Regions from separate parts of the Allobosea sp. MMO-172 genome, predicted to be linked through region 1. Evidence: riboswitches for the same ligand, from Rfam matches in the RefSeq annotation. Region 1 holds a riboswitch; each other region holds the start of a gene.
The links. A riboswitch is a leader RNA that binds a small molecule or an ion and turns the genes downstream of it on or off. The one in region 1 is predicted to bind thiamine pyrophosphate.

Region 1 (7,525 bases):
CTCGATATCTCGACCCATCCGTTCTGCGGCGGCGCCGACAACGATGTCCGCATCACCACGCGCTATGACGAGGCCGATTTCACCAAGGCACTAATGGGCGTGCTGCACGAGACCGGCCACGCGCTCTACGAGCAGGGCCGGCCGCAAGGCTATCTCAACCAGCCGGTCGGCGCCGCGCGCGGCATGAGCCTGCATGAAAGCCAGTCGCTGCTGATGGAGATGCAGGCCTGCCGTTCGCGTCAGTTCCTCACCTATGCAGCGCCGTTGATGCGCGAGAGCTTCGGCGGGACCGGCCCGGCCTGGGACAGCACGGCGATGTGGCATCGCTATACCCGCGTCGAGCCCGGCTTCATCCGCGTCGATGCCGACGAGGTCACCTACCCCGCCCATGTCATCCTGCGCTACCGGCTGGAAAAGGCGCTGATCGCCGACGAGATGCCGCTCGCCGAGCTGCCGGCCGCCTGGAATGCCGGGATGAAGTCCCTGCTCGGCGTCACCGTGCCGAACGACCGGCTCGGCTGCCTGCAGGACATCCACTGGCCGTCCGGCGGCTGGGGCTATTTCCCGACCTATACGCTGGGCGCCATGACCGCGGCCCAGATCTTCGAGGCCGCCTGCAAGGCCGAGGCCTCGATACTGCCCGGCATCGGCAAGGGCGATTTCAGCCCGCTGGTCGGCTGGCTGCGCGCCAATATCCATGGCAAGGGCGCACTGCTCTCGACCGACGACCTGCTGACCGAAGCCACCGGCCGGCCGCTCGACGCCTCGGTATTCAAGGCGCACCTGCGCCGACGCTACATCGACGAAGTCTGAGCGATCTTGATTTTATTTAGTCGAAACAAAAACTTAAGCCATAGCCGATTGCCGATCGGCCATGCAGCTTTCAGGCTTGCATCGGGACACGCGAAGCGGGATGTCGGAGACGACCTCCCGCTTCGGTAACCGATCATGCCCCAGACCAAGCCCGCCCCCCGCATCGCCATCACCTATTGCTCGCTATGCAACTGGATGCTGCGCTCGGCTTGGCTCGGGCAGGAACTGCTCTCGACCTTCGGGCAGGACCTCGGCGAGGTCGCGCTGATCCCGCGCACCGGCGGCATCTTCCAGATCCAATACGACGGCGAGCTGATCTGGGACCGCAAGGCCGATGGCGGCTTCCCGGATTCCAAGGTGCTGAAGCAGCGCGTGCGCGACCGCCTCGACCCCGAGCGCAGCCTCGGCCATGTCGACGGCCACACGATGTCGGCCGAGGCGGAGAGCTGAGAGCACTCTCCACCATCACAATACTGCGTGGTCATCCCGGACAAGCGGCGAAGCCGCGCCGATCCGGGATCCATGCCGGAACCCATTTCGGAAGCGCTCCGGAATGGATCCCGGGTCTCCGCTTCGCTGCGCCCGGGATGACAGCGTTCAGGCTGTGGCCCCGTGCTTCCGCGTCGCCGCGATCCAGGCCTTCAGCCGTCCCTCGGGATCGGCGTTCAAGGTGATATCGGTCACCGCCGCGACGATGTCGGCGCCGGCCTCGAACACGCCCGGCGCCCGCTCCAGCGAGATGCCGCCGATGCCGACCAGCGGCAGGTCGCCGATGCGGCGCTTCCATTCGCCCAGCCGCTCCAGGCCCTGCGGACCGAAGCGCATCTGTTTCAGGATCGTCGGATAGACCGGGCCGAGCGCGACATAGTCCGGCTTCGCCGCCAGCGCGCGCTCCAGCTCGGGTTCGTCATGGCTGCTGATGCCGAGCTTCAGGCCGGCCTTGCGGATCGCATCGAGATCGGCGTCGTCGAGATCCTCCTGGCCGAGATGGATGAAGTCGCAGCCCTCGGCGATGGCGAGCTTCCAGTAGTCGTTGACGACGAGCACGCAGCCGGCCGCAGCACAGAGCGTCTTCGCCCGGGCGATCTCGCGGGCGACCTCGGTCTCGGGACGATCCTTGACGCGCAACTGCACCAGCTTGACGCCAAGCGGCAGCATCCGCTCCAGCCAATCGGCACTGTCGAAGATGGGATAGAACGGGTCGAGCTTCATGCGAGACATGCCCTTCAGGCGAGGAAGGCTTTGCCCATGACGGGCGTGGAGGGAGCGGCCATGTCACGCGCCTCGATCGGCTGCGCGGCGAAAGCCTGCCGGCCGGCGCGGATGGCGAGCGCGAAGGCCTCGGCCATCGCGGCGGGATCGCCGGCCTTGGCGACGGCGGTGTTGAGCAGAATGCCGTCATAACCCATCTCCATCGCCTGCGCGGCATGGGAGGGCAGGCCGATGCCCGCATCGACGACGAGCGGCACATCCGGGAAATGCTGGCGCATGCTGCGCAGGCCATAGGGATTGTTGAGCCCCCTGCCCGATCCGATCGGCGCGCCCCAGGGCATCAGCACCTCGCAGCCGGCATCGAGCAAACGCCCGCCGACAACGAGATCCTCGGTGGTGTAGGGAAAGACCTTGAAGCCGTCGTCAGCGAGGATGCGCGCGGCTTCGACCAGCGCGATCACATCCGGCTGGAGCGTATCGTCCTCGCCGATCACCTCGAGCTTGATCCAGTCGGTGCCGAAGACCTCGCGCGCCATCTGCGCGGTGGTGACCGCCTCCTTGACGGTGTGGCAGCCGGCCGTGTTCGGCAGGACCTTGACGCCGAGCTCGCGGATCAGCGCCCAGAAAGCCTGACCGGCACCGCCTGACGATTCCCGGCGCAGCGAGACGGTGACGACCTCGGTACCGGAGCGCTTCACCGCCTCGGCGAGGATCGCCGGCGACGGATATTGCGCCGTGCCGAGGAAAAGCGGGTTCTCGGGCTCGAAGCCGTAGAAGGATGCCATCTCAACCTCCCTGCATCGGTGCGACGATCTCGATGCGGTCGCCCTCGTTCAGGGCTGTCTCGGCGCGCTTGCGGGCCGGCACGAAATCACCGTTCACCGCGGTGGCGACGATGCGGCCGCCATAGCCCAGTTCGGCCAGCGCCTCGGCCAGCGTCCTGGCCACGATCTCCTGCGGCGCGCCGTTAAGCAGCAAGGTCATGCAGCATCTCCGGTCTAGCTTGCGGGTTCAGCACGGCATCGGCCGCCATCCGCGCCATGGCGGGGCTGAGCAGAAAGCCGTGGCGATAGAGCCCGTTGACATGGATCACCCGGCCGCGACGCGTCAGCCGCGGCAGATTGTCGGGGAAAGCCGGGCGGGCATCGGTGCCGATCTCGACGATTTCTGCCTCGGCGAAGGCCGGATGCAGCGCATAGGCCGCGCCGAGCAGTTCCAGCATGGCGCGGGCGGAAATGCGGCGGCGCTCGCCACTCTCGATCATCGTCGCGCCGACCATGAACAGCCCATCCGCGCGCGGCACGATATAGAGCGGGATGCGCGGATGCAGCAGCCGGACCGGCCGCGACAGGCTGATATCGTCGCTGCGCAGCAGCAGCATCTCGCCCTTGACGCCGCGCAGATCCGGTAGGACATCGCGCGCCGCCAGTCCCCGGCAATCGAGCACGATATCGGCATCGAGATCGCTGGGCTCGGCGGCACTGTTGAACTGAATGACGGCGCCGTTGGCGATGAGCCGCTCGGCGAGCGCAGCGACCGCGCGGCGGGGGTCGAGATGTCCCTCCCCGCCAAAGAACAGCCCACGCGAGAATCGTCCGGCGAGGTCGGGCTCCAGACCGGCGATGGCCTCGCCGTCGATCTCCTCGAAATGGCTGGTGCGCTGGCCGAAGCGGCGCAATTCCGAACGATCCCGGCTGGGTGCGACGACGAGCGTGCCGTTGCGGGCGACGCCGCCGGCATGGCGCTCCCACCAGGCGGCCGCCTGCTGGCCAAGCCGGATCACAGGCTCCTCGGCACTCTCGCCCTCGCACCAGGGCGCCAGCATGCCGCCGGCATACCAGGAACAGGCGGCGGCGCCGATGTGGGGGCCGCGCTCATGGACGGTCACGCTGGCGCCGCGCGCCAGCAATTCGGTGGCGCAGGCCAAACCGACCACGCCGGCGCCGACCACCGCGACATTCAAGCCTGACTGAAGGCGTTGCGCCGTCATGCTCTTCCCTGCTCCCGGAAAGGCAGCGGCCTGGGGCACGAGCGGAATATCTGCGAGCCGAAGACCGTTCCCTTCGCCGGCATTACCCGGATCAGGTACGATGGGTTGGCGCAAACCCGCGCCTCTCAGCCTCTCGGCACCCCAACGGACGGGCCCAATCTAGTGGCTGCCGGGCAGAGGGGCAAGGCAAGCCGGCGCACAGCTCCTTTGCGGAAGATGCCGCCCTAGCACGAGGGAAACCGGTTGCGCCCTCCCTTCACACGGGAGGGATCGCTCGTGCAGACCACACGCATGCACAGACAGTGAGAAGGAAGTTGCCGACGAGGCTTGTCAAACGCCTCGGCAATCGGGCATAGAGCCTCTCGCCGGAGACGTGGCCGAGAGGCTGAAGGCACTCGTTTGCTAAATGAGCATACCCCACAAGGGTATCGAGGGTTCGAATCCCTCCGTCTCCGCCACTCCTTTTCCCGCCTTTGCGATTTCTGCCGAGAGCCCAACGGCTTAAGCTGCGTCAGCTGCGCGTCCTGATTGCCGCAGCACCCGACCCGCCACGGGGCTGAGGAGCATCCACGCCGGCGCAGACCCGGTTCAAAAGTCCGCCGGAAGGAAAAGAATCGTACGCTTGCCGTCGCGGACTTCCAGGGGCGAGCGCACCGCCAGTTCACCACGTCCGCCTCAATCTCCTCGATGTTGCGCCGTGGCCTGCCGGGTATATCTATGGTCGATGGTCGCGATCCCCTTCGACAATTCCTATGCGCGCCTGCCTGAGCGCTTCTACGCCACGGTCGCCCCGACGCCGGTTCCCGCGCCGCGGCTGCTGCGGCTGAACGAGCCGCTGGCGGCGCAGCTCGGGCTCGACGCGGGTTGGCTGAAGAGCCCGGACGGCGTGGCGATGCTGGCCGGCAATGACGTCCCCGTGGGCGCCGCTTCGATCGCCACGGCTTATGCCGGGCACCAGTTCGGCGGCTTCAGCCCGCAGCTCGGCGACGGGCGCGCCATCCTGCTGGGCGAGATCGTCGACCGGAACGGCAGGCGCCAGGATATCCAGCTCAAGGGCGCGGGCCCGACCCCGTTCTCGCGCCGGGGCGATGGCCGTGCCGCGCTGGGCCCGGTGCTGCGCGAGTATATCGTCAGCGAGGCGATGGCGACGCTCGGCGTGCCGACGACGCGGGCGCTGGCCGTCGTCCTGACGGGCGATTCCGTCCGGCGCGAGACGCTGCTGCCCGGTGCCGTGCTGACCCGCGTCGCCTCCAGCCATATCCGGATCGGCACCTTCCAGTTCTTCGCCGCGCGGGGCGATCACGAGGGCCTGCGCCTGCTCGCCGACCATGTCATCATCCGGCACTATCCAGCCTGCACGGGCGACGGGCGCTACCTCGCCCTGCTGGAAGCAGTGATCGCCGCGCAGGCCGCGCTCATCGCGCAATGGATGACGATCGGCTTCATTCACGGCGTGATGAACACGGACAACATGTCGATCGCCGGCGAAACCATCGATTACGGCCCCTGCGCCTTCATGGACACCTATCACCCGACGACCGTGTTCAGCTCGATCGACGAGCGCGGCCGCTATGCCTATGCCAATCAGCCGCCGATCGCCCGCTGGAACCTGACCCGCTTCGCCGAGACGCTGCTGCCGTTGCTGGCGCAGGACCAGGACAAGGCCGTGGCGATCGCGCAGGAGGCGATCGACCGGTTCGATCCGCAATTCCAGACCCATCTGATCGCCGGGCTCCGCCGGAAGCTCGGCCTTGCGTCCGAGGAAGCGGAGGATGTCGATCTCATCAGGACGCTGCTTGAGGCGATGCAGCAGGGCGAAGCCGATTTCACGCTGGTCTTCCGCCGGCTGAGCGAGGCCGCCGGCCCGGCGGGAGATGCCGATGCCTGTCGCAGCCTCTTCGCCAATCCTTCCGCCTTCGACGCCTGGGAAGAGCGATGGCGCCAGCGCCTGCTGCGAGAGGCGGCGCCGGCGGAGGCGCGGCAAGCTGCGATGCTCAGCGCCAACCCGCTCTATATCCCGCGCAACCATCAGGTCGAGGCGGTGATCGAGGCCGCCGTCGAGCGCAACGATCTTGCGCCGTTCGAGACGCTGCTGGAGGTCCTCGCCCGGCCGTTCGACATCCAGCCCGGCCGTGAGGATTATGCGCGGCCACCGGCCTTGCATGAGCGCGTGCTGGCGACGTTCTGCGGGACCTGAAGCCGATGTTCCTGTTCGATGGCCCCGAGCAGGCCGCAATCACGATCCTGCTGGCGCACGGAGCCGGCGCGCCGATGGACTCGGCATCGATGACGGCGGCGGCCAAGGCGCTGGCCGGGGCCGGCTTTCGCGTCGCACGCTTCGAGTTCGGCTACATGGCGGCAAGGCGAACCGGAACCGCACGCACACCGCCGCCAAAGGCCGAGAAGCTCAATCCGGAATATCTCGCCGCGATCGAGGCGCTCGGCGCCAGGGGCACGCTCGTCATCGGCGGCAAGTCGATGGGTGGGCGCGTCGCCAGCATGGTGGCCGATTCCCTGTTGGATGCCGGACGGATCCAGGGCCTGCTCTGCCTCGGCTATCCCTTCCATCCGCCCGGCAAGCCCGGGCAATTGCGAACCGCGCATCTCGCCGATCTGAAGACGCCGGCCCTGATCGTGCAGGGCACGCGCGACGAATTCGGCACCCGCGAGGAGGTCTCGACCTACGCGCTTTCGCCAGCCATCGATCTGCTCTGGCTGGAAGACGGCGATCACGACCTGAAGCCGCGCAAGCGGATATCCGGCTTCTCCGCCGCCGATCATCTCGGGACCATGGCCGGGGCCGTCCGCGGCTGGGCCGGAAAGCTCGGCGCGTATCCGGCCGACAGTGCGTGAAGCGGCGGCGCAGCGCTTGTCCCGGCAAAAGAGATGTGACGACAAGCGCCCCGCTCGGACATTCCCTTTCACCGCCCGTCATGCCATCGAAATAGGCGATGGCCTGGGCTCGGATGCAGGCGATCCAAAGCGTGACGGCGTGACGAAATCCTTCCGGGTTTCGCACTCCGCATAAAAAACGGTTCGACAGGGGGCGGGAATGTTCCTGAGCGTATTCGACGTCTTCAAAATCGGCATCGGTCCGTCGTCCTCGCATACGATGGGACCGATGACGGCGGCGGGGCATTTCCTCGCGCTGCTGCGACAGGACCCGTCGCGCGACCGCGCCGCGGCCGTCCGCGCGACGCTCTACGGCTCGCTCGCCTTCACCGGAAAGGGCCATGCCACGGACCGCGCCGTGGCGCTCGGCCTGCTCGGCTGGACGCCGGCCGCCTTCGATTTCGATGCCGCCGAACGTCAGCTCGACGAGCTCGGCCGCAGCCATCTCCTGCGCCATGACGGCTTGCCGCCGCTGGTCTTCGACCCCGCGACGGACATCGTCTTCGACTACGGGCCGCCCCTGCCCGGCCATGCCAACGGGCTCGTCTTCAGCGCCCGCGATTCCGCCGGGACGGAACTCCTGTCCGAGACCTATTACTCGATCGGCGGCGGCTTCGT
Region 2 (7,525 bases), on a different contig from region 1:
CGCGAGCTTCGGCACGAGCTGGCTTGCCAGCACATAGGGCCGCAGCAGCCGGCTGAGCGCCGGGAACTCCGCGAGCAGGATGCCGGTGCCGAGCCCGACGATGGCGCCGATGCCGAGGCCCAGCGCCATCTCGGCGGCAGTCGTCGCCAGATGCGGCCAGAGCCTGCCGGTCGCGATCTCGCTCCACAGCGTCGCGAGCACGGCAGAAGGTGGCGGCAGGACGAGAGGTGACAGGCCGCCGAGCCGGCACCAGGCTTCCCAGCCGGCGAGCAGGGCGAGGAGCAGCAGGAGCGAGGGCAGGCGGGCCATCATGCCGCCGGCCTCCGATTGACAGCGGCTGCTCCATCCATGGCGTCGCGCAACTCGCGGCAGGCGGCGATGAAGCCGGGCGCATAGCGCATGTCGCGATGGCGCGGGCGGGCCAGCTCGATCCGGCGCACATGCGTAACCCGGCCGGCCGCCATCACCGCCACCGTATCGGCGAGATAAACGGCCTCGCCGATATCATGGGTGACGAAGAGCGCGGTCGTGCCGTTGAGCGCGCAAAGCCGCAGCAGATCGTCCTGCAATTCCTCGCGTGTGAGGGCATCGAGCGCCGCAAAAGGCTCGTCGAGCAGCAACAGGTCGGGATTGCCGATCAATGCGCGGGCGACGGCGACACGGCTCTGCTGGCCGCCGGAAAGTTCGGCCGGGCGACGCATGGTGAAATCCGCGAGGCCGACACGCTCCAGCAGGTCGAACGCGGCATCCTTGTCCGCGACGGTCGGGCGTCGCTTCAGCGAGATCGGCAGCAGGACATTGTCGAGCGCGCTCAGCCAGTCGAGCAGGGTCGGTGCCTGGAAGACGAAGCCGGCGCGCGGGCTCGGGCCGATGAGCGCCTCGCCACCGATGCGGATCGTGCCTTCGCTCGGCATCAGCAGGCCGGCTGCGAGCTTGAGCAAGGTGGTCTTGCCGCAGCCGCTGCGGCCGAGCAGGCAGTGGATCTCGCCGCGCGGGATCGTCCAGTCGATGGCATCGACCACGGCCGGGCCTGCCGCATCATAGCGATAGCTGGCCCGCTCGATCGTGACGAAACCGGGCTTGGCGGGATCAGTCGACATAGGGCGCGAACCCCTCTGCCGCGGCCTCGGCCGATTGCTCGATCTCGCTGAAGGTGACGAGGTCGAGCAGGCTGAAGCGCCCGTCATGATGCCAGCCGGCTTCCGGCGCGGTCATCCGGCCGAGCGGAGCGATGCGGCTGACGCCGACCTCGGCGAGCCGCTCGGCCAGCCGGAACAGCCGTTCGGGGGAGGCGGCTAGGCCGGCCGTCTGCAGGAAACTGCGATAGGGCGCGACGAGAGCCGGGACCGCGTCCAGGCTCTCGACCGCGACGAGCTTGAGCGTGCGGTTCAGCCCAGTCGGGCTCAGGGCTTCCGCTGTCTCGACATGGGCGACGCTCCAGGGATCGGATGGCTCGCCGAGAAGCTCCGCGGTGCCGTCCATCGCGCGGGTTTCCTGAGTGCCACGCCATGCGGCGATCGAGGCCGCTTCGCCTTGCGAGAGAGCCCGGCGCGGATGGCGCGAGGCGAGGGCGCCGAGCTCCTGCGCAACATAGCGGGCGAACTCCGCAGGGCTCACTTTTCCGCCACGCTCGACGAAGAGCATCTGCGGCGAATAGCAACCCTGCTGCTCGTAGCGGATGACGTCGTGAGCCGCGAGCCGGGCCAGCGCAGGCGCCTTGCGGCTGTCGAGAGCTTCACGGGCGATCGCGCCGAAGCCGATCTTGTGGCCATGCGGCAGGAAGCGGGTGGTGATCGGTAGCTTCGCGCGCAGCGCCGTCAGTGTCTCGTTGCCGCCATAGGCCATGACGGTGTCGGCCTCGCGCAGGAAGATCGGTTCGGCTGCCGCCTCGCCGCCCTTCCACCAGGTGATGGCGAGGCATTCGCCGATCTCGGGATCGATCTCGGCAAGCAGGCTCGCGAACCAGCCCGCCGTCAGCGGCTCGGCCGAGGCGAGCTTGCCGATGCTGCCGGCCTTGACCAGCAATCCGCAGATCAGGCTCCAGAGCGAGAGCGCCGGGACATTACCCGCCCAGACATGCAGCAGCAGCTCCGGACCATGGGCGCGCAGATAGCCGCTCTTCGGTGTCGGCTGGAAGCCGTCGAGCACGCCGGGATTGGCGAAATCCTCGGCGAGGAAGCGCAGCAATTGCGGCTTGCGGAAGGTCTTGAGATAGCCGGTCAGGCCGAGCCTGACGGTCTCGCGGTCATAGCCCGTGACGATGGGCAGGAAATGTTCGGCCTTGCGCCGCAATGGGTGTTCACGGTCGAGCAGCCGCGCGACGGCGCCGTCGATCGCCGCGACGATGCGGGCGGTCTCCATCCGTTTCAGCCGGGCGCGGGCGTTGTCGCGCACATGCGTGCAGAGCGCCGCCGCCTGCGCCTCGTCCAGCTCCGGCAGCGCGATGGTGGCGCTCTCGCCCCAGGCGCTGTGACGGACCTCGCGCCAGCGCAAAGTCCTGGCGTTCAGGCCCGGCAGATGGCCCGCATGCTCGATCACCGGCTTCAGCCTCGTGCCGCTGCGAGGAATTCGGCGATCGCGACCGAGCAGCCCTTCGAGGCCTCGCCATCGACGCGGCCGAGCAGCTTGAAGCCGCCCGGCACGATCTCGCCGGCATCCTCGGTCAGGATCGCCGCGAGGCAGTTGAAATGGGCGAGGTCGTGATGGACGATCACACCGCGCTCGCCTTCGGGCAGGTCGGCGCCGGTCAGCGGATCGACGACGCGGCTGCGAATCCAGTGCGGCCCGGATTTCACCGACGGGCAGGTGGCGTTGCCGTCGTCATAGAGCTGCGAGCTCAGCTCGGTCATCCCGTACATGTTGATGCAAGTGGAGCGCGGCACGCCGAAGGCGGCGCTGAGCCCGTCATAGAATTCGTCGGGCCCCAGTTCGCGCGACTGGCCCTTGAAGCCGCCGGTATCGAGGATGCGGCTGCCTTCCGGCAGGGCGAAGCGCCGGCCGCTTGCCGTGAGCGCATCCAGCACGGGAACGAAGGAGTAGCTCGCGCCGAGCAGGGCGTAGGGTTCGCCGCTCGCTTCGGCTTCGGCGAGCGCCGACAGAAGGCCGTCGAGGTCGAGACCGGCAGCATCGATGAAGGTTTTGGAAGCCGGCGTGCCGCATTCGCGCTTGGCGAGCGAGAGATAGGTGGCGAGCGAAGAGTTCGGCAGCTCCGCCTCGTCGGGGAAGAGGATGCCCATGCGGATGCGTTCGCGGCCACGCATGAAGCGCGCCCGGAAATTCACCAGCATCGAGCGCCTCCAGACGTCGAGCGTCGGGTGATAGCTGCGGCCGCGGATGCCTTGTGTCGTGCCGCTGGTCATGAAGACGTGGCTGGCGGCTTCAGGCGGGCTGCAGCTCAGCGTCAGGTCCTTGAAGGCGGTGATCGGCACGGCCGGGATGTCGCGCCAGCGCTTCACCGAGAGCGGCGTGCGGCCGCGCTGCAGGCAGAAACGCTTATAGGGCTCGTTGTTGCGGAACTGATAGGCGAAGACCTTCAGCGCCATCGTCTCGAATTCGGCTTCCGATGCATCGGGAAGCGCGATGAACGCCAATAGCGCCGCGATGATCTCGGCTTGCGTCACTTGAAAGCCCACTCCGTTCCGGCGCCGACGGACAAGCCGGAAGCGTCGATCGCAACAGGATCATCGGCGCAAGCTGGAATCAGGGCCTTGGGTGGCCGCATGTCCCGCATCCCTACGCCGGTATGATCCGGATCAGGTTCGGAGGGTCACCGCGTTGCTTGAGGCTCGAAAGCCCGGCCGGCGGAATCTCAGCCTCCTAGCGAGGCCCCCCTGGGAACGGATGCAGATGACGAGCGGTGGGCCCTGCTGTCAAGCGATAACGGCCGCGATATCGCAGCCGGGGGCGGGGCCAGGGCAGGCCCGTCGAGAAGAAGCCAATTCCGATTTTCCGGTGATTGCGCTATGCCGCAGCTGCGAACAGCAATCCTCGGCTTGCCATGATGGGTCAGCCCCAGGGAGAAACCGATGAAGATCGTGATGGTTGGCTCGGGCTATGTAGGCCTGGTCTCCGGGGCCTGCTTTGCGGATTTCGGACATGACGTCGTGTGCGTCGACAAGGTCGAGAGCAAGGTCGCGGCGTTGAAGCGCGGCGAAATCCCGATCTTCGAGCCAGGCCTGTCCGAGCTCGTGCGCAGCAACGCGGCGGCGGGGCGCTTGTCCTTCACCACCGATCTCGCCGGGCCGGTGGCCGAGGCGGATGCGGTCTTCATCGCCGTCGGCACGCCCTCGCGCCGCGGCGACGGCTTCGCCGATCTGTCCTATGTCTATGCCGCCACCCGCGAGATCGCGCAGGCGCTGCGCGGCTACACCGTGATCGTGACCAAGTCGACGGTTCCGGTCGGCACCGGCGACGAGGTCGAGCGCATCATCCGGGAGCTCCGGCCCGATGCCGATTTCGCCGTGGTCTCCAATCCGGAATTCCTGCGCGAGGGCGCCGCGATCGAGGATTTCAAGCGGCCGGACCGCATCGTCGTCGGCACCGATGACGAGCGGGCGCGGGCCGCGATGGCCGATATCTACCGGCCGCTCTATCTCAACAACGCGCCGATCCTGAACACCGGCCGCCGCACGGCGGAGCTGACGAAATATGCCGCCAACGCCTTCCTGGCGACGAAGATCACCTTCATCAACGAGATCGCCGATCTCTGCGAGCAGGTCGGCGCCAATGTCCAGGACGTGGCGCGTGGCATGGGCCTCGACAACCGCATCGGTTCGAAGTTCCTGCATGCCGGCCCGGGCTATGGCGGCTCCTGCTTCCCGAAGGACACGCTCGCCCTGATCAAGACGGCGCAGGATTACGGCACGCCGTCGCGCATCGTCGAGACCGTCGCGGCGGTGAACGACCAGCGCAAGCGGGCGATGGGCCGCAAGGTGGTGGCGGCCTGCGGCGGCTCGGTGCGGGGCAAGACGATCGCGGTGCTGGGCCTGACCTTCAAGCCGAACACCGACGACATGCGCGACGCACCCTCGATCGCTGTGATCACGACCCTGCAGGATGGCGGCGCCACGATCAGAGCCTATGATCCGGAGGGGATGGAGCAGGCCAAGGCGGTGCTGCCGGCCGGCGTGACCTATTGCCGCGACGCCTATGAATGCGTGGCCGGCGCGGATGCGGCGGTGATCGTGACCGAGTGGAACATCTTCCGCGCGCTCGATCTCGACCGCGTCAAGGCGGCGATGGCGGCGCCCGTCCTCGTCGACCTGCGCAATGTCTATCGAGCCGAGCAGGTCCGCGCCAAGGGCTTCACCTATGCCGATGTCGGCCGTGGCATCGACGCCCCGGAGGGCAGGCACGCCGAGACCGCGGCCTGAACCGATGCCCCGGACGATCGATCGTCGTAGCGGCCGAGGCGGCAGCGCGGGCCTGCCCGTCTCCTTAAGGACTTCGCTACCAAACCCGTCGATCGGGCGCCGCATACACCTTCCCGTAAAGCGGTGCCGTTACGTTGCGATACTGGACATGCGCGCTGTTCGAATGAAGGCGTTGCGCAAGGCGGAGTGGCTTTGAGATGGCGCCGAAGATCATACCTGTCGTGATGTGCGGCGGCGCCGGGACGCGGTTGTGGCCGGTGTCGCGGGATACGATGCCGAAGCAGTTCATCCCGCTGCTGGGGCGGGATTCGACCTTTCAGCGGGTGATGAGGCTGCTCTCCGACCACTCGGTTTTCGCCGAGCCGATCGTCATCACCAATGTCGATTACCGTTTCACGGTGCTTGAGCAGCTTCAGGCGCTGGGTCTTTCGGCGGAGATCGTGCTGGAGCCGATGCGGCGCGATTCGGCCGCCGCCGTCGCCGTCGCGACCGAGATCGCCCTCAAGCGCGACAGCCAGGCGATCGTCGGCGTCTTTGCGGCCGACCATGTCATTCGCGATGCCGGGCTTTTCGTCGAGACCTGCCGGAAAGCCGGCGAGATCGCCGCACAGGGCCGCATCGTGACCATCGGCATCCCGCCCACCCATCCCGCGACCGGCTACGGCTATATCCAGCCGGGCGAGGCTCTCGGCGAGGAGGCGCGCGCCGTCGCGGCCTTCGTCGAGAAGCCGGATGCGCAGCGGGCGGCGCAGTATCTGCTCGACGGTTATTTCTGGAATTCCGGCAACTTCATCTTCGATGCCGCGACGATGCGCGCCGAGATCGAGGCCTTCGAGCCGGAGGTGCTGGCGCCGGTCGTCGAGGCGGTCGCCGGGACGAAGCCGGATCTCGATTTCCAGCTTCTCGAGCCCACGAGCTTCGGAGCGGCCAAGAAGACTTCGATCGACTATGCCGTGATGGAGCGCACGCGGAAGGCGGCCGTCATTGCCGGGCATTTCGGCTGGTCGGATGTCGGCGGCTGGTCGGCGGTCTGGGACCTCTCGGACAAGGATGCGAGCGGCAATGTCGTCGAGGGCCGGGGCTATGTCCTCGAAGGCTCGAACAACCTCGTGCGCGCCGACGAGGGGCTGGTCGCGGTGATCGGCCTCGACGATGTCGCGGTGATCGCGACGCGCGACGCCGTGCTGGTCGCCCCGAAGGCCAAGGCCGACAAGGTCAAGGAGCTGGTGGCGCTCGTCGCGGCCAATGGCGAGCCGGAGGCGAATGCACACCGCGAGATTCACCGGCCCTGGGGCAAGTATCTCTCCGTCGATGTGGGCGGACGCCATCAGGTCAAGCGCATCACGGTGAAACCGGGCGGCATCCTGTCCCTGCAGAAGCATCATCACCGCGCCGAGCATTGGGTCGTGGTGCGCGGTACGGCCGAAGTCACGCGCAACGACGAGACGATCATCGTCCACGAGACCGAGTCGATCTACCTGCCGATCGGCTGCATCCACCGCATGGCCAACCCCGGCAAGATACCCCTCGAGATCATCGAGGTGCAGGTCGGCTCCTATCTCGAGGAGGACGACATCGTGCGCATCGAGGACGTCTACAAGCGCGTGTAACCAGCGGCGAGAGGCGTTACCGGTCGAGATCGCCTGCGATGCGCAGGAGATACTGGCCGTAATCGCTCTTCGCGAGTCTCTCGCCGAGCAGCGTCAATTGCGCGGCGGGGATCCAGCCTTGCCGCGCGGCGATCTCCTCCGGGCAGGCGATGCGCAGGCCCTGCCGGCTTTCCAGCGTGCGGACGAACTCGCCGGCCTCCAGCAGGCTGTCGGGCGTACCGGTATCGAGCCAGGCGAAGCCGCGGCCCATCGATTCGACCGAGAGCATGCCGCGCTCCAGATAGGTTCGGTTGACGTCGGTGATCTCCAGCTCGCCGCGTGGTGACGGCCTGAGGCTTCGGGCGATCTCGACCACCTCGGCATCGTAGAAATAGAGGCCCGTCACGGCCCAGCTCGATTTCGGCGCCTTCGGCTTCTCCTCGATCGAGACCGCTTTGCCGGCCTTGTCGAACTGGACCACGCCGTAACGCTCGGGGTCGCGGACATGATAGGCGAAGACGGTCGCGCCGCTGCTGCGGGCGGTCGCGCGCGCCATCATTTCCG
Region 3 (7,525 bases), on a different contig from region 1:
CGCTGGCGACCGGCGAGGCAACCATGCCGATCCCGCAATCGGTGAAGGTCACGTTCAAGGGCAAGATGCAGCCCTATATGGACTTCCGCGACGTCGTGCATGCGACCCAGGCGCAGATGCTGCAGCAATGCGGGGACAACGTCTTCCAGGGCCGCATCATCGAAGTGCATATCGGCACGCTGCTGGCCGACCAGGCCTTCACCTTCACGGATTGGACGGCGGAGATGAAGGCCAAGGCCTCGATCTGCATCAGCCAGGACGAGACGCTGATCGAGTCGCTGGAGATCGCGAAGTCGCGCATCCAGATCATGATCGACAAGGGCATGGAGAATGCGGCCCAGACGCTGAAGGGCCTGATCGCCAAGGCGGACCAGCGTATCGCCGAGATCCGCTCGGGCGAGAAGCCAGCGCTGACCCCGGATGCCAATGCGAAGTATTTCGCCGAGGTCGTCGTCGATCTGGACGTGATCGACGAGCCGATGATCGCCGATCCCGACGTCAACAATGCGGACGTCTCCAGGCGCTACACCCACGACACGATCCGCCCGGTCTCCTATTATCGGGGCGAGAAGAAGGTCGATCTCGGCTTCGTCGGCTCCTGCATGGTGCACAAGGGCGACATGAAGATCGTCGCCCAGATGCTGAAGAACCTGGAGAAGGCCGAAGGCAAGGTCGAGTTCAGGGCGCCGCTGGTGGTCGCGGCCCCAACCTACAACATCATCGACGAGCTGAAGGCTGAAGGCGACTGGGAGATCCTGCAGAAGTACTCGGGCTACGAGTTCGACGATCTCAAGCCGAAGACGAGCAATCGGACCGAATACGAGAACATCCTCTATCTCGAGCGTCCCGGCTGCAATCTTTGCATGGGCAACCAGGAGAAGGCCGAAAAGGGCGATACCGTCCTGGCGACCTCGACCCGCCTGTTCCAGGGGCGCGTTGTCGAGGACACCGCCGAGAAAAAGGGCGAGTCGCTGCTAGCTTCGACTCCCGTCGTCGTGCTCTCGGCCATTCTCGGCCGTACGCCCAGCATCGAGGAGTATCGCGCTGCCGTCGACGGGATCGACCTGACGAAGTTCGCTCCGCCCAAGACGGCCCGTATCGATGCATTATCGGTCCACTACTGACGTCAGATCGCCACTCGTCGTCAGCTGATGCGAGGAGCGGAATGGGCGAGCCACCAAGGCGCAGCCCGTTCTGACCTCGACGTACCACGAGACCATCCGGGCCGGCACGTCGTTTAAGTCGTCGCTGCGCCTCTGGAGGACAATCTGCGCCTTGCGCTCGCACATGCGCGCGGAGACTGGACGGCAATCGTGCCGAACCCCGTCGCCCATGTGGTGCGCTGACATCTTGATCAGGTGGTCCGCCAAGAATCGAAGATGGATTTCCTACAGCCTCCTTGTGAGACGCCGATTGGGCCGGTTCGCTGGAGATCGGTGAAATGCGCCGACAACATCACGTCGTGCCGGCGCAAGGCCGTCAACCAGCAGCCTCAAGCCCCATCTGCCAGAAATCCGCTTCCAGCTGCGACGCCTTGCTGAAGAGGGCAGCCAGCTCGCCGAAACGATGCTCGGTCATGCTTCGCGCGGCAAGCCTGTCGAGCTGCTTTCGGGCGGCTGCGGCGACGTCCTGATACGCTTCGCCGGCATATTCGGCGATCCAGTCGCGGTAGGGATGCTCGGCCAGCGCAGCCACACCGTCGGGGGCAAGCGCATTGCCGATCTCGGCGTAACCGATGACGCAAGGTGCCAGCGCCACCTGGAGGTCGAGCAGATCTCCGGCCGCGCCGCAATCCAGCACGAAGCGCGTATAGGCGACCGTCGCCGGATGCTCCGGCGCGGCATCGAGCTCCGCGCGCGAAATCCCGCGGCGTGCGCAGAGCCGCACATGCAGCTCCGTCTCGTCCAGAATTGCAGCCAGCCCCATCTGCGCGGCGCGGATGTCGGCGATGGTGCGGCTCTTATAGGCGGCGAGCGCCCAGGCACGGGCGAACTGGATCAGGAACAGGTAATCCTGCACGAGATAGGTGCGGAACGCGGCTTCCGGCAGCGTGCCCTGGCCCAGCTGCCGAACGAAGGCATGGTCGACATAGCTCTGCCATTCGGGAACAGCGGCCTGCTTGAGACGATCGAAGACGTCCATGATCACTCCGCTGCCTCATAGGCGACATCGAAGAAGGCGAGTTCGAGCGAGACGGCCCGAAGGAAGAAATCCCGGCTGACCTCCGCTTCGGAGGGGCCGACGCGATCCAGCTCCGAGCGCAGGAAGGCGACGAAGTCGCGGAAGTCGGGATTGTCGTGCAGCGTGACCCATTCGGCATGGACGAAATTGTCTGGCAAGGGCCGCGGCGCGCGGGACGCCCAGTCAAGATAGAGCCATTCGGCGACATTCAGCACCGAAAGTGCCGCGGCATAGGAGCGGGTTTCCGCAGCTTCCCTCATGATCGCCTGGAAGCCTTTGGTGGGCGCTGCATCGGGAATGGCTTCGCGCTGCGCCTGCGTCACGCCCAATGCGTCGAAGGCGCGCAGGAAATAGGTGTTCTCCTCGCCCGACACCATGCCGACGAAACGGCCGAAGCGCAGCCGTGCATCGAAGCTATCCGCGGTGGCAATGGCCGCGCCGAGCAGCGTCAGGAAGCTGTCGAGGAAGCGGTGGTCCTGAACGAGATACGACGCCATGACCTCGTCGGAGATCGAGCCTGCGAGGAGTTCAGTGACGAAGCGGTGCTCAACGGCTTTCGTCCAGGCCGGCTCGCTGGCCTGCTTGAGCGTCTCGGTGAATCGTTCGGTCATGATGCTGCCCTTCCACGCTTGGCAGCGAGACCGCGGCTTTCCGACATGATGCAGCCTCGCGACGAGGCCGGCAAAAGGCAGGGCTGACAATTCCCATCCCTTCGCCGGCATGATCCGGATCAGGTTCGAAGGGTCACCGCGCTGCTCGCGCCAGCGGTATCTCAGCCCCTTGCGGGACACCCCTTGGTCCGGACATTTGTAGGCGAGACCAGAAGCAATGTCACCGAGGCATCTGCCGACGCCATTCGCGGCCCGAAAAATACGCTGTCCGATGCCGCTCCCGCGGGTTTCACGAGAACGCGGGATCGCTACGCGAGCGGTTAGCGGTGCCCAATGATCTCAAGCGTTCAGCGGGCGGCTCTGCGCTTGGCTTTTCCGAGGTGCGCCAACGGCTTGATAGTGGCGATCGCCCGGGAGCGCATGTCCACATCCCCGGGGCAAGGCTGGATCTCGCCAAGTTTCGAGCATTTTCGGTCTAGCTGAGCGGGATAACGCTTTGTTCGCAGTGGGTACTGCCGTGCCCCACCAGCACCATCGGCAGCCGCCGTAGCATGGATTCCGTGAACGGCATTCGGAATTCCCGATGCTGAAGATGCACTCTGAAATAGTTCTAAATCATTGTCATTGCAAGGAAATCCCTGCTCGTTTATCCACGGGCACCATGACGCCGAAGATCGGCTGAACGATTTGAACTTTGCCCTAGCCCTTGGTCGCCCTGGCTCATGACCTACGCCAGACCATTCCCTGACGGCTCACAGGAGCGGAGCCAGGCGCATCCAGCGATGCTGCCCGGCTGCCTGCTCCCTTGCGCCGCAGAGCCGGTGAAGGTGCGATGAGCTGGGACCTGCAGCAGCTGTTCGTGCGCTATGCCCGCGACATCAACCGCTTCCTGCGCAAGCGCGGCCACAGCCCCGAGACGGCCGAGGACCTGACGCAGGACACCTTCGTGCGCGTGCTCGCCGCGCCTCCGCCCGAAGCTGGGCTCAACCATAATCCCCGAGCCTATCTCTATCAGGTCTCGCGCAATCTCAGCATCAACCATCACCGGCGCGACGCGATCGTATCCTTCACGGACCTGCCGGCCGAGGATGCCGCGCAGATCGCCGACCCTGCGCCGTCGCCCGAGCGGATCGTCTATTCCCGCCAGTGCCTCGCGCAGACCCAGCAGGCGCTCGCGGAACTGCCCGAGCGCACCCGCCTGGCCTTCGAGATGCACCGGATCGGCGATTGCACGATCGCGGAGGTCGCCCGGGAACTCGGCCTGTCGAATGCCCGGGCCTGGGGGCTGATCCACGAGGCCTATCGCCATCTGCTCGCGCGGGTCGACGATCTCTGAAACCAGCCTGCCCTGCTGGTGAATTTTTCCGCCGCTCGTTTGTTATAGACGGTAGGCGTGTGTCGTCGGCCTTGGGCCGCGCCACGCCGAAGGATGACGGATGCGCGAAACGGAACAGGACCAGGACAGGCTGACCGACGAGGCGATCGACCTCGTGATCCGCCTGCAGAACGACCCCGCCAATCCGGTGGCGAGCGAGATGATGCGCTCGTGGCGGGCGCGCAGCCCGGCGCATGAGCGCGCCTGGGCGCGCGTCGCAAGGCTGCATGGCGCTGCCGGCAAGGTGCTCGCCGAGCATGGCGAAGGAGCCGAGCCGAATCGCCGGGCCCTGCTGCTCGGCGGCGTGCTCGGCCTCGGCGCTCTCGGCGCCAGCTATGCGCTGCTGCCGGAGATCCTGCTGCGGAACCGCGCCGACCATGCCACCGGCAAGGGCGAGACGCGGCTGCTCACGCTCGCCGACGGCACGAAGGCGACGCTCGGCCCCGACAGCGCGATCGCCGTCGATTATGGCGAAGCGCGCCGCAAGGTCGAGCTGCTGACGGGCATGTGCTTCTTCGAGGTGGCGCGTGAAACGTCGCGGCCCTTCATGGTGACGGCAGGCGATCTCGATGCGACGGCACTGGGCACCGCTTATGACGTCTCCTACGAGGCCGGCCTCGCTCAGGTCGCCGTCGATCGGGGCACGGTGCAGGCGGCCGCTCCCGGCCTTGCGCTGCCGGCCGGCCTGAGGCTGGAGGCCGGGGATTGGATGAGCTTCGATGCGTCCTCGAACCGGCTGGAGCGCGGCCGGCTGGAGGCCGGGCAGGTCGCCACCTGGCGCGACCGGCTGATCATCGCCGAGAAGGAGGCCGTCTCGACGCTCGTCGCGCGGATCGGGCGCTGGATACCGGGGCGCATCGTCATGGCCGATCCCTTCATCGGCTCCCAGCGCGTCAGCGGCCTGTTCGACCTCAGCGACCCCGTCCGCGCGCTCGAAGCGGTCGTTCATCCGGCCGGCGCGCGCGTCCGCCAGGTCTCCTCCTTCGTCACGATCATCTCCCCGCTCTGAAAAAATTCGCAGCGAGGGTGAAAATCCCGCGGCCCCGATTGTAACAGTGATGGGGCCGGCGCGACCCGCATGATCGGATGCCGCCATCCCCGTGACGTACAAGCACGGAGTTGTTCGGGATGGGGTTCGGGGCTGGAAATTCCACCGCCGCAGTCAGGCGGAGGGCAGCGCTGTTCGCGGCGTTGACGATCACGGCGCTCGCCACCGGTGTCGTCACGACCGATACCGGTGCCTTCGCCCAGAGCGCCGTCCAGTCGTCGTTCGACATCCCGGCCGGGCCGCTGAACCGCGCCCTGACCGCCTTCGGCCGCCAGGCCGGTATCCAGGTCACCTATCTCGCCAGCGTCGCGGCCGGCAAGACTTCGCCCGGCCTGTCGGGGCCGGCGACGCGCGAGCAGGCGATCGCCCGCATCCTGCAGGGGACCGGGTTGTCCTACCGCTTCACCAACGCCACCACCGTCGCGATCTCGCCGCAGGTCGCGATCACCGGCTCGGCCGCGGGCGCAGGCTCGCTGCAGCTCGACACGATCGAGGTCCAGGGACGCAACGAGACTGCCTGGGGGCCGGTCGACGGCGTGGTGGCGCATCGCAGCGCCTCCTCGACCAAGACCGACACGCCGCTGCTAGAGACGCCGCAATCGGTCTCCGTCGTCACTGCCGCGCAGGTCACCCAGCAGGGCACGCAAAGCATCGGCGAGGCGCTGCGCTACACGCCCGGCACCTATAGCGACATCTACGGGACGAACACGACGCGCGACCTCGTCCGCATCCGCGGCTTCTCGCCGAAATTCTATCAGGACGGACTGGTGCTGCCCTATGGCGTCGGCTCCCAGGGTACTCAGAGCGAGCCTTTCGGCCTGGAGCGCATCGAGGTCCTGCGCGGCCCCTCCTCCGTGCTCTACGGCCAGAACCCGCCCGGCGGCATCGTCAACATGGTGAGCAAGCGCCCGCTCGATGAGGCCCGTCGAGAGGTCTTCGTCCAGGCCGGCAGCTTCAGCCGCCTGCAGGCGGGCATCGACGTCAGCGGCCCGGTGACGGCCGACAAGAGCCTGCTCTACCGCGTCGTGGCCATGGGCCGGCAGAGCGGCACGCAGGTCGATTTCGCCGATAACGACCGCTCCTATTTCGCGCCGAGCTTCACCTGGAGGCCGACTGCCGCCACTTCGCTGACGGTGCTCGCCTCGGTCCAGCGCGACCGGACGGGCATTGCCGACCAGTATTTCCCGGCGGCCGGCACGCTCTACCCCAACCCGAACGGGCGCCTGCGCACGCGCACCAATATCGGCGAGCCCTGGCTCGACAAGCTCGACCGCAAGATCACCACGGTCGGCTATGCCTTCTCGCACGACTTCTCGAACAATCTCAGCTTCCGCCAGAATGTCGGCTACAACTATGCCGAGGTGTTCAACGCCTCGACCTATACGACCGGCATCCTCGCCGATAACCGCACCATCACGCGCCGTTTCAGCACGATCGACCGCACGCTGCGCTATTTCTCGATCGACAACCAGCTGATCGCGAAGATCGAGACGGGGCCGCTGCGGCACGAAATCCTCGTCGGCCTGGACCATCGCAATTCCAGCGAACTCGCGCTGAACGGCGGCGTCACCTCGGCGCCGAGCCTGAACATCTTCGCGCCGGTCTATGGCCGGCCGTTCAACGCCTACTCCTACAACCAGAACTACCGGGACTTCGTCCGTCAGACCGGCATCTATGCGCAGGACCAGATCCGCTTCGACAAGTGGCTGCTGACGCTGAGCGGACGCCAGGACTGGTCGAAAGTGGGCCGTGATGCCTATTTCCCGACCCGCTCCAAGACCCAGGCCGAGGACAGCGCCTTCACCGGACGCGTCGGCCTGAGCTACCTCTTCGACAACGGGCTTGCCCCCTATGTCAGCTATTCCACCTCGTTCGAGCCCGTCACCGGCGCGACCTCGCCGGCGCGCGGCTCGGAGGCGTTCCGGCCGACGGAAGGCGAGCAGTTCGAGGCGGGGGTGAAATACCAGCCAACCTGGTTCGACGGCCTGTTCACGGCCGCGATCTTCGACCTGCGCCAGACCAATGTCTCGACGACCGATCCGCTGGATACGCGTTACAGCGTCCAGACCGGCGAGGTGCGCGCCCGCGGCTTCGAGTTCGAAGCGCGCGCCAACATCACCGCGTCGCTCAGCGTCATCGGCTCCTACTCCTACACGGATACCGAGGTCACGAAGAGCAATGTGGCGGCGCAGCTCGGGCGCGTGCTGCCCTCGACGCCGAAGGACCAGGCCAGCCTGTGGGCGCAATACGCCTTCAAGGAAGGGCCGTTCAACGGCCTCTCGGTGGCCGGCGGCGTGCGCTATGTCGGCG
Region 4 (7,525 bases), on a different contig from region 1:
GATCCATCGTAGAGCGCCGGAGCCCTCCGATGGATCCCGGCGCTCCGCTGCGCTGCGGCCGGGATGACGGCGCGGTGAAACTGGCTGTCGAGAAAACCTGAGAAGGAGAGCCTCATGTCCCAATCCGAACTCCTGCCCTGGCAATGGCCGGAAGAGGTCTGGCGCGGCAAGGTCGAGCAGGTCCGCGCCGGCCGCAACCTCAAGCCCGCCAGATGGAAGAACGGCGCGCGCTGTGCGGTCGCGCTCTCTTTCGACGTCGACCACGAGACCAATGAATTGCGCGACGGCGGCAAGTCGGTCGGGCGCCTGTCCTGGGGCCAGTACGGCAACCGCGTCGGCGTGCCGAAGATCCTCGATCTGCTGAAGCGGCAGGACATCCCGGCAAGCTTTTTCGTGCCCGCCGTCACGGCCTTGCTCTATCCGGAGGAGCAGCGCCGCATCATCGGCGCCGGCCATGAGATCGGCCTCCACGGCTGGATCCACGAGGTCAACACGGCGGTGCCGCCCGAAAACGAGCGTGAACTGCACCTGCGTTCGGCCGATACGCTGGAGAAGGTCACCGGCGTGCGGCCCGTCGGCATGCGCACCCCGTCCTGGGACTTTTCCGACGTGACGCTCTCGATCGAGCGCGAGCTCGGCCTGCTCTACGATTCCTCGCTCTTCGCCGATGACGATCCCTATGAGATCGTCGAGAAGGGGGAGCCGACCGGAATCGTCGAACTGCCGGTCGAGTGGATCCGCGACGACGCGCCCTATCTCAGCATGAACCGCTTCCAGGCGCTCAGGCCCTATACCTCGCCGGAAGCGGTCTTCGACATCTTCCGCCGCGAGTTCGAAGGGGCCTATGCCGAGGGAGGGCTCTTCCTGCTGACCATGCATCCGCATGTCATCACCTATCGCTCGCGCTTCTGGATCGTCGAGGAGCTGGTCCGTCTGGCCAAGGCCAAGGGCGATTGCTGGTTCGCGACCCATGCCGAGATCGCGGCCTATGTGAAGGCTGAGGCCGGTATCTGATCGCCGACCCGAGGGAACCGCTGCCCGATTCCCGCCGTTTTCGCTTCATCGGGGGTTCAGGCCATGACGGGCCTGATACCCGTACGTTGAAACGAACGACGGGAATAAAGATGCGCACGAAACGCTGGTTGCTGGTCGGGACCGTCCTGCCGGCCCTCGTCCTTTCGCAAGCCGGGCAGGCCTTCGCCGAGGCCGGATACCGGGTCGCACAGGCCCCCGCCGCCGGAGACAATGATCCCCGCGCGCCACGGCAGCGGCCGCAGCCGCCGCAAGGCGCACAGCCCGGCCAGCAGCGCGGTCCGGAACGGCCTGCCGCCCCGGCGGCGCCCGCCCAGCCGCAAGCCCCGCGCCCGCCGCAGATGCAGCCCGCTCCGGCTGCTCCCCGGCCGCAACCACCCGCCATGCCCGCGCCGCAGCCGCGCGCCGAGCCGCCTGCGGTGCGCCAGCAGCCCGAACGCCCGGCCATGCCGCGTGAGGCGCCTGTCGCGCCCCGCGCAGCGCCCGCTCCCAGCGAAGCCCCGGCAGCCCGCCCGACGCCGCCACGTCCGCCGGTCGAGCCGACGGCCCCGCGTGCTGCGCCTCAGCCGGGCGCCGGCGCGCCGCCTGCCACCGCTCCGCGTGGCCCGGCCGTTCCGCCTTCCGCTGCGCCGACCCAGCCTCGCCCGCCGGGGCCCCCGCCCGCTACGGCTCCGGGTGCGCCGTCCCAGCCGGGCGCTGGCGCGCCGCCTTCGGCGGTTCCGCGTGGTGGTCCCGCCGTTCCGCCCTCGGCAGCGCCGGGTCAGCCCCGTCCGCCGGGAACGCCGCCTGCAACGGCACCGAGCGCTCCCTCGCAGCCGGGAGCTCCTGCTCAGCCGGGCGCCGGCGCGCCGCCCTCCGTCGTTCCGCGCGGCGGGCCTGCCGTCCCACCCTCGGCCCAGCCGTCCCAGCCGCGTCCGCCGGCTGCGGCGCCGCAGCCTGGCGCGCCTGCTGCCCCGGCACAGCCGGGAACGGCCGCTCCGACACCGCCGCCCCCCGCTGGGACAGCTCCGTCCCAGCCTTCGCGCCCCGCTCCGGGAACGCCTCCGGCTGGTGCGCCCGGCGCTCCGGCTCCGGTCCAGCCCGGCGCCACGGCTCCGACCCCTACGCCGCCTGCGGGCGCTGTGCCCGGCCAGCCTGGCCGCCCGGCTCCCGGCCTGCCCTCCGGCGGCGCGCCCGGCATGGCGCCGCAACCCGGTGTCGGGCCTGCCCCCGGCCAGCCCGGCTTCGCTCCGGGCCAGCCTCCGGCGGGGCTTCCCGGCCAGCCGCCCCAGCGTGAAGGCCGCCGCGGCGGCGTCTCGCCGGGCGTCGCCGGCGCGATCGGCCTCGGTGCCGGCGTCATCGGCGGCATCATGGCGGCGCAGGGCGCGCAGCGCTTCGAGGATATCCGGAGCCGCCGCGAGGAACGGCGCGAGGGTGACGTCACCATCATCCGCGAGCCCGGCCGCACCATCATCCGCGACGATGACGGCCGCGCCATCATCCGCCGCGACGAGGACCAGCGTTTCCGCGATCTCGGCTGGCAGGGCCGCTCCGAGCGCCGCGATGGCGAGAACCGCACGATCTTCGAGCGGCCGGACGGCACGCGCATCGTCACCGTCACGGACGAGGAGGGCCGGCTGATCCGCCGCACCCGCATCGACCGCGACAACCGCGAGGTGATCATCATCGACAATACGCTGCGGGACCGTCCGGGGCGCTTCGCCGACGATGTCGTGGTGCTGCCGCCGCCGCCGCTGCCGATCCCGCGCGAGCGCTATATCGTCGATGCGGACCGGGCCGACGAGGACCTGATCTACGAGACGATCACCGCCCCGCCGATCGCCGCGATTCCGCGCCGCTACACGCTGGACGAGGTCCGCTATTCGCCGGACCTGCGCGCCCGCATGCGCAGCGTCGATATCGACACGATCAATTTCGACACCGGCTCCTGGCAGGTCGGGGCCGATCAGGGCCGACGCCTGTCGGTGATCGCGGATTCGGTGAAGCGCGCGCTGCAGCGTTCGCCCAACGAGGTCTTCCTCGTCGAGGGCCACACCGACGCCGTCGGCGCCGATGTTGACAACCTCTCGCTCTCCGATCGCCGCGCGCAATCGGTCGCGGAAATCCTGACGCGTGACTTCCAGATCCCGCCGGAGAACCTGACGACCCAGGGCTATGGCGAGCAGTATCTGAAGGTGAACACGCAGGATGCTTCCCGCGAAAACCGGCGCGTCACGCTCCGGCGGATCACGCCGCTGCTGAGCGGCCAGAACCAGTGACGACCGGACGGGGTTGCTCTTTAGGCATCGGACCGAAAAGTGGAATCCACTTTTCGGAGAAATCCGATGCCAAGACAAAAGCTTGATCGCCACACTGCGTCCGATGGGACGCATGGCGATCTAAGCGGCCCCGCTCTTCCACAGGCGCAGGGAACAGCCGTTCCCTGCGCCTGTTTCGCTTGCCCTCTATCATCGCACCTTGAGGGACCGGATTGAGGATTTGGTAGGGTTGCCGGGTTAGCGTGCCCGCCATGAGCGACGCCATCTCCCTCGCCACCAGCATCGTCTCGATGCAGGCCGACTCGACCCGGCAGGCGCTGTCGGTCGAGATGCTCAAGCAGAATGCGCAGGCCGAGCAGGGCCTTGTCGCCATGCTCCAGCAGAGCGTCGAGCAGACGCAAGCGACGCTGCCGGCTGGGCAAGGCACGCTGGTCGACCGCACGGCCTGAGCCATTCCTTCCAGTCCTATCGGAGCTTCGCACAGCCCGTTGCCAAGCGGCGGCGCTGCGCCTAACCTCGTCTGCGTTCCGAGGGGTGCCCGCAAGGGCTGAGACGGCTTTCGAAGCTGAACCCATCGAACCTGATCCGGGTCATACCGGCGGAGGGACTGGAACGCGGTGCAGCCTTGGCCTGCACCCGCATCACAGCGCTTGAACCGCTTCGACGCCGGATCTCCTGACCTGTACCAAGGAGGAGATCCCCTGATGAATGCCCACACCAAACCCCAGAAGAATAGCGTCAAGACCGCGCCGCAAAGCGTGACGACCGGGCCGATCATCGGTTCGCGCAAGATTTATGTCGCCGCGCCCGAGCATCCCGAGATGCGCGTGCCTTTCCGCGAGGTCGTGCTGACGACCGATGCCGAGCCGCCGGTGCGCCTTTACGACCCCTCCGGCCCCTTCACCGAGACCGATGCGAAGATCGATCTCAATGCCGGCCTCATCCAGCCGCGCCGCGCCTGGCTCGACGCGCGCGGCTTCGAGCAGGTCGCGGGGCGCGCCGTCACCGCCGCCGATAACGGCAACATCTCGGCCGAGCAGCTCGTGCCGGCCTGCCCGGCCGAGCGCCCGATCCTGCAGGCGAAGCCCGGCCAGCTGACGACGCAGTACGAATTCGCCAAGGCCGGCATCGTCACGCCCGAGATGATCTATGTCGCCCATCGCGAGAATCTCGGCCGCGCCGCCATGCTGGAAGGCGCACGGGAGCGCCATGCCGATGGCGAGAGCTTCGGCGCCAACGTGCCGGAATTCGTCACGCCGGAATTCGTCCGCGAGGAGATCGCGCGCGGCCGGGCCATCATCCCCGCGAACATCAACCATCCCGAGCTGGAGCCGATGGCGATCGGCCGCAATTTCCTGGTCAAGATCAACGCCAATATCGGCAATTCGGCCGTCACCTCCGGCGCGGCCGAGGAGGTCGAGAAGCTGGTCTGGGCGATCCGCTGGGGCGCGGACACGGTGATGGATCTCTCCACCGGCCGCAACATCCACAACATCCGCTCCTGGATCCTGCGCAACTCGCCGGTCCCGATCGGCACGGTGCCGATCTACCAGGCGCTGGAAAAGGTCGGCGGCGATCCGATCAAGCTCGATTGGGAGGTGTTCAAGGACACGCTGATCGAGCAGGCCGAGCAGGGCGTCGACTATTTCACCATCCATGCCGGCGTCAGGTTACCCTATGTCCCGCTCACGGCATCCCGCGTCACCGGCATCGTCTCGCGCGGCGGCTCGATCATGGCGCGCTGGTGCCTGGCGCATCACCGCGAGAGCTTCCTCTACGAGCGCTTCGACGAGATCTGCGAGATCATGCGCCGCTACGACGTCTCGTTCTCGCTCGGCGACGGCCTGCGCCCGGGCTCGATCGCCGACGCCAATGACCGCGCCCAGTTCGCCGAACTGGAGACGCTGGGGGAGCTCACCAGCATCGCCTGGGACAAAGGCTGTCAGGTAATGATCGAGGGCCCCGGCCATGTGCCGATGCACAAGATCAAGGAGAACATGGACAAGCAGCTGCGCGAATGCGGCGAGGCGCCCTTCTACACCCTCGGACCGCTGACCACCGACATCGCGCCGGGCTACGACCACATCACCTCTGGCATCGGCGCGGCGATGATCGGCTGGTATGGCTGCGCCATGCTCTGCTACGTCACGCCGAAGGAGCATCTCGGCCTGCCGAACCGCGACGACGTCAAGACCGGCGTCATCACCTACCGGATCGCCGCCCATGCCGCCGATCTCGCCAAGGGCCACCCGGCCGCGAAGATCCGCGACGATGCGCTCTCCCGCGCCCGTTTCGACTTCCGCTGGGAGGACCAGTTCAACCTGGCGCTCGACCCCGATACGGCGCGGGAGTTCCATGACGAGACCCTGCCGAAGGACGCCCACAAGGTCGCGCATTTCTGCTCGATGTGCGGCCCGAAATTCTGCTCGATGAAGATCACGCAGGATCTGCGCGCCGAGGTTCTGGCGATGAGCGACAACGAGCGCGCGAGCCTCGAGGCTATGGCCGTGGAAGGCATGGCCGCAAAATCGAAGGAATTCCTCGACAAGGGCGGGAGTATCTATCTACCTGCTGCTGAATGAGCGGTTTCAGCGAAAAGCTTGACGCGGCCAGCGTCGCATCGATCCTTGCGCGGGTGGCCAGGCGCCGCCCGCGCATCCATTGCCTGACCAATACGGTGGCGCAGAACGTCACCGCCAACATGCTGCTGGCCATCGGCGCGGTGCCCTCGATGGCCAGCCATCCCGACGAGGTCGAGGCCGTCGCGGCGGGAGCGGGCGCGATCCTGATCAATCTCGGCACGCTCGGCCTCGAAGGCGAGCGCGCCATTCCCAAGCTCGTCGGCGTCGCGCAGGAGCGCCGCATCCCGCTGGTGCTCGACCCGGTCTTCGTCGAGCTCTCGCCCTTGCGGCTGCGGCTGGTCGGCGACGTGCTCGCGCTGTTCGACGTGCTGGTGCGCGGCAACGCCACGGAAATGGCGACGCTGGAGCCGCTTTTCGCACTCCGGCGCGATATCGTGCGCGTCACCACCGGCGCGGTCGACCGCATCGAGACGGAGGATCGCAGCCTGTCGATCGCGCATGGCCATGAATTGATGAGCAAGGTGACCGGGCTTGGCTGCGCATCGAGCGCGCTGGTCGCGGCCTGCCGGGCGGTCGAGCCCGATCCGGTGATCGCGGCGGCGGCGGCGCTGACCGTCTACGGCATCGCCGGCGAGATCGCGGCTGAGCGCGCTGCCGGGCCCGGCAGCTTCGCGATGCATCTGGTCGATGCGCTCGCGGGGCTCGACGAGGCTGCGCTCGCGGCGCGGATGGGCTGAGGCCACCAACCACCGCTGTCATCCCGTGCGCGTTGCAGCACGCAGTGCTGCGACGCAGACACGGGACCGTGCGCAGGAAGAGGCGCATTCTCGTCATGCGGTCCCGTGTCTGCGCAGCGGCATTTCATGCCGCAGCGCGCACGGGATGACAGCGCTCTATGACAGTGCTCTGCTCCGCTACTGCGTTGGCGCGAGGGGCAGCGGCGCGGGCTTCGGACGCGGCTTCGGCTTGGCGGCGGCGGGCTTCGGCTCGGTATTGAGCCCGAGCCGGGCGCGCAGCGAGGCGGCCCGGGCCTCGGTGATCCGGGCGCCGCAGAAGCCGAACTGGCCCTCGCGCTGGAAATCCCGGCAGATCATCTCGCGCTCGGCCGAGAACCCCGCCTGCTCGCGGGCGATCACGCGCTGCTCGACCGCGTCCGACTTGGCGGTCAGCGTGCGATAGCCCTCGCGCACGGCGCGTTCGGCGCTGCCGCGGGCCTTCTCGATCTCCTTGGCCTGCCCGGCGACGGCGCGGGCGTCCGGCCCCCACAGCCCGCGCGGGTCGATCCGGCATTGCGCGGCCTGCACGATGCAGGGCTCGGTCGGCTCGACCACGAGGAAGGCGCCGTCGAGCACGTCGAAGACGATCGGGCAGATCGGCGCTTCCAGCTTGTAGCGGGGCACGCCGGCCGGGCGCCCGAGCGCGGTGACCGGGAGCGGCACGTCGCCGAAGGAGACGGCGCAGGGATCGACGAGGTTGCTGCTCTGGAAGCCGTCGAGATTGAGCTTGAGGCCGTAGCCCGTCGCGGTCTTCGAGAACACCGCTTCGCCATGATGGCCATGGCGGTGCAGGGCCTTGCCGAGGATGGCGTCCTCGCCGGCGACCTTGATGGCGGGCATGCTCGGCGGCTTCGGCCCGGCGGGCGCGCCGGACTGG

Region 2: linked by a shared signal. The riboswitch ahead of WFK61_RS03130 (LuxE/PaaK family acyltransferase) and the one ahead of thiO (glycine oxidase ThiO) in region 1 are both predicted to bind thiamine pyrophosphate.
Region 3: linked by a shared signal. The riboswitch ahead of WFK61_RS11820 (TenA family protein) and the one ahead of thiO (glycine oxidase ThiO) in region 1 are both predicted to bind thiamine pyrophosphate.
Region 4: linked by a shared signal. The riboswitch ahead of thiC (phosphomethylpyrimidine synthase ThiC) and the one ahead of thiO (glycine oxidase ThiO) in region 1 are both predicted to bind thiamine pyrophosphate.

What each region holds. Positions count from the first base shown of each region.
Region 1 covers NZ_JBBCUM010000013.1:51,163-58,687, forward strand. Annotated here, with positions in the region: gene WFK61_RS18695 (carboxypeptidase M32) at 1-813, shown strand, start outside; gene WFK61_RS18700 (Rdx family protein) at 949-1,263, shown strand; gene WFK61_RS18705 (thiamine phosphate synthase) at 1,411-2,025, opposite strand; gene WFK61_RS18710 (thiazole synthase) at 2,040-2,810, opposite strand; gene thiS (sulfur carrier protein ThiS) at 2,812-3,009, opposite strand; gene thiO (glycine oxidase ThiO) at 2,993-3,988, opposite strand; TPP riboswitch at 4,067-4,169, opposite strand; tRNA gene WFK61_RS18725 (tRNA-Ser) at 4,383-4,473, shown strand; gene WFK61_RS18730 (protein adenylyltransferase SelO) at 4,740-6,212, shown strand; gene WFK61_RS18735 (alpha/beta hydrolase family protein) at 6,209-6,868, shown strand; gene WFK61_RS18740 (L-serine ammonia-lyase) at 7,068-7,525, shown strand, end outside.
Region 2 covers NZ_JBBCUM010000001.1:653,389-660,913, reverse strand. Annotated here, with positions in the region: gene WFK61_RS03145 (ABC transporter permease) at 1-312, opposite strand, end outside; gene WFK61_RS03140 (ABC transporter ATP-binding protein) at 309-1,100, opposite strand; gene WFK61_RS03135 (acyl-CoA reductase) at 1,090-2,538, opposite strand; gene WFK61_RS03130 (LuxE/PaaK family acyltransferase) at 2,544-3,620, opposite strand; TPP riboswitch at 3,713-3,842, opposite strand; gene WFK61_RS03125 (UDP-glucose dehydrogenase family protein) at 4,026-5,372, shown strand; gene WFK61_RS03120 (mannose-1-phosphate guanylyltransferase/mannose-6-phosphate isomerase) at 5,570-6,982, shown strand; gene rfbA (glucose-1-phosphate thymidylyltransferase RfbA) at 6,999-7,525, opposite strand, start outside.
Region 3 covers NZ_JBBCUM010000006.1:234,777-242,301, reverse strand. Annotated here, with positions in the region: gene WFK61_RS11830 (bifunctional aconitate hydratase 2/2-methylisocitrate dehydratase) at 1-1,124, shown strand, start outside; gene WFK61_RS11825 (TenA family protein) at 1,480-2,142, opposite strand; gene WFK61_RS11820 (TenA family protein) at 2,145-2,792, opposite strand; TPP riboswitch at 2,872-2,986, opposite strand; gene WFK61_RS11815 (RNA polymerase sigma factor) at 3,625-4,128, shown strand; gene WFK61_RS11810 (FecR family protein) at 4,229-5,176, shown strand; gene WFK61_RS11805 (TonB-dependent siderophore receptor) at 5,296-7,525, shown strand, end outside.
Region 4 covers NZ_JBBCUM010000006.1:85,782-93,306, forward strand. Annotated here, with positions in the region: gene WFK61_RS11165 (polysaccharide deacetylase family protein) at 115-1,014, shown strand; gene WFK61_RS11170 (OmpA family protein) at 2,154-3,290, shown strand; gene WFK61_RS11175 (hypothetical protein) at 3,542-3,739, shown strand; TPP riboswitch at 3,811-3,915, shown strand; gene thiC (phosphomethylpyrimidine synthase ThiC) at 3,995-5,872, shown strand; gene WFK61_RS11185 (hydroxyethylthiazole kinase) at 5,869-6,609, shown strand; gene WFK61_RS11190 (hypothetical protein) at 6,787-7,525, opposite strand, start outside.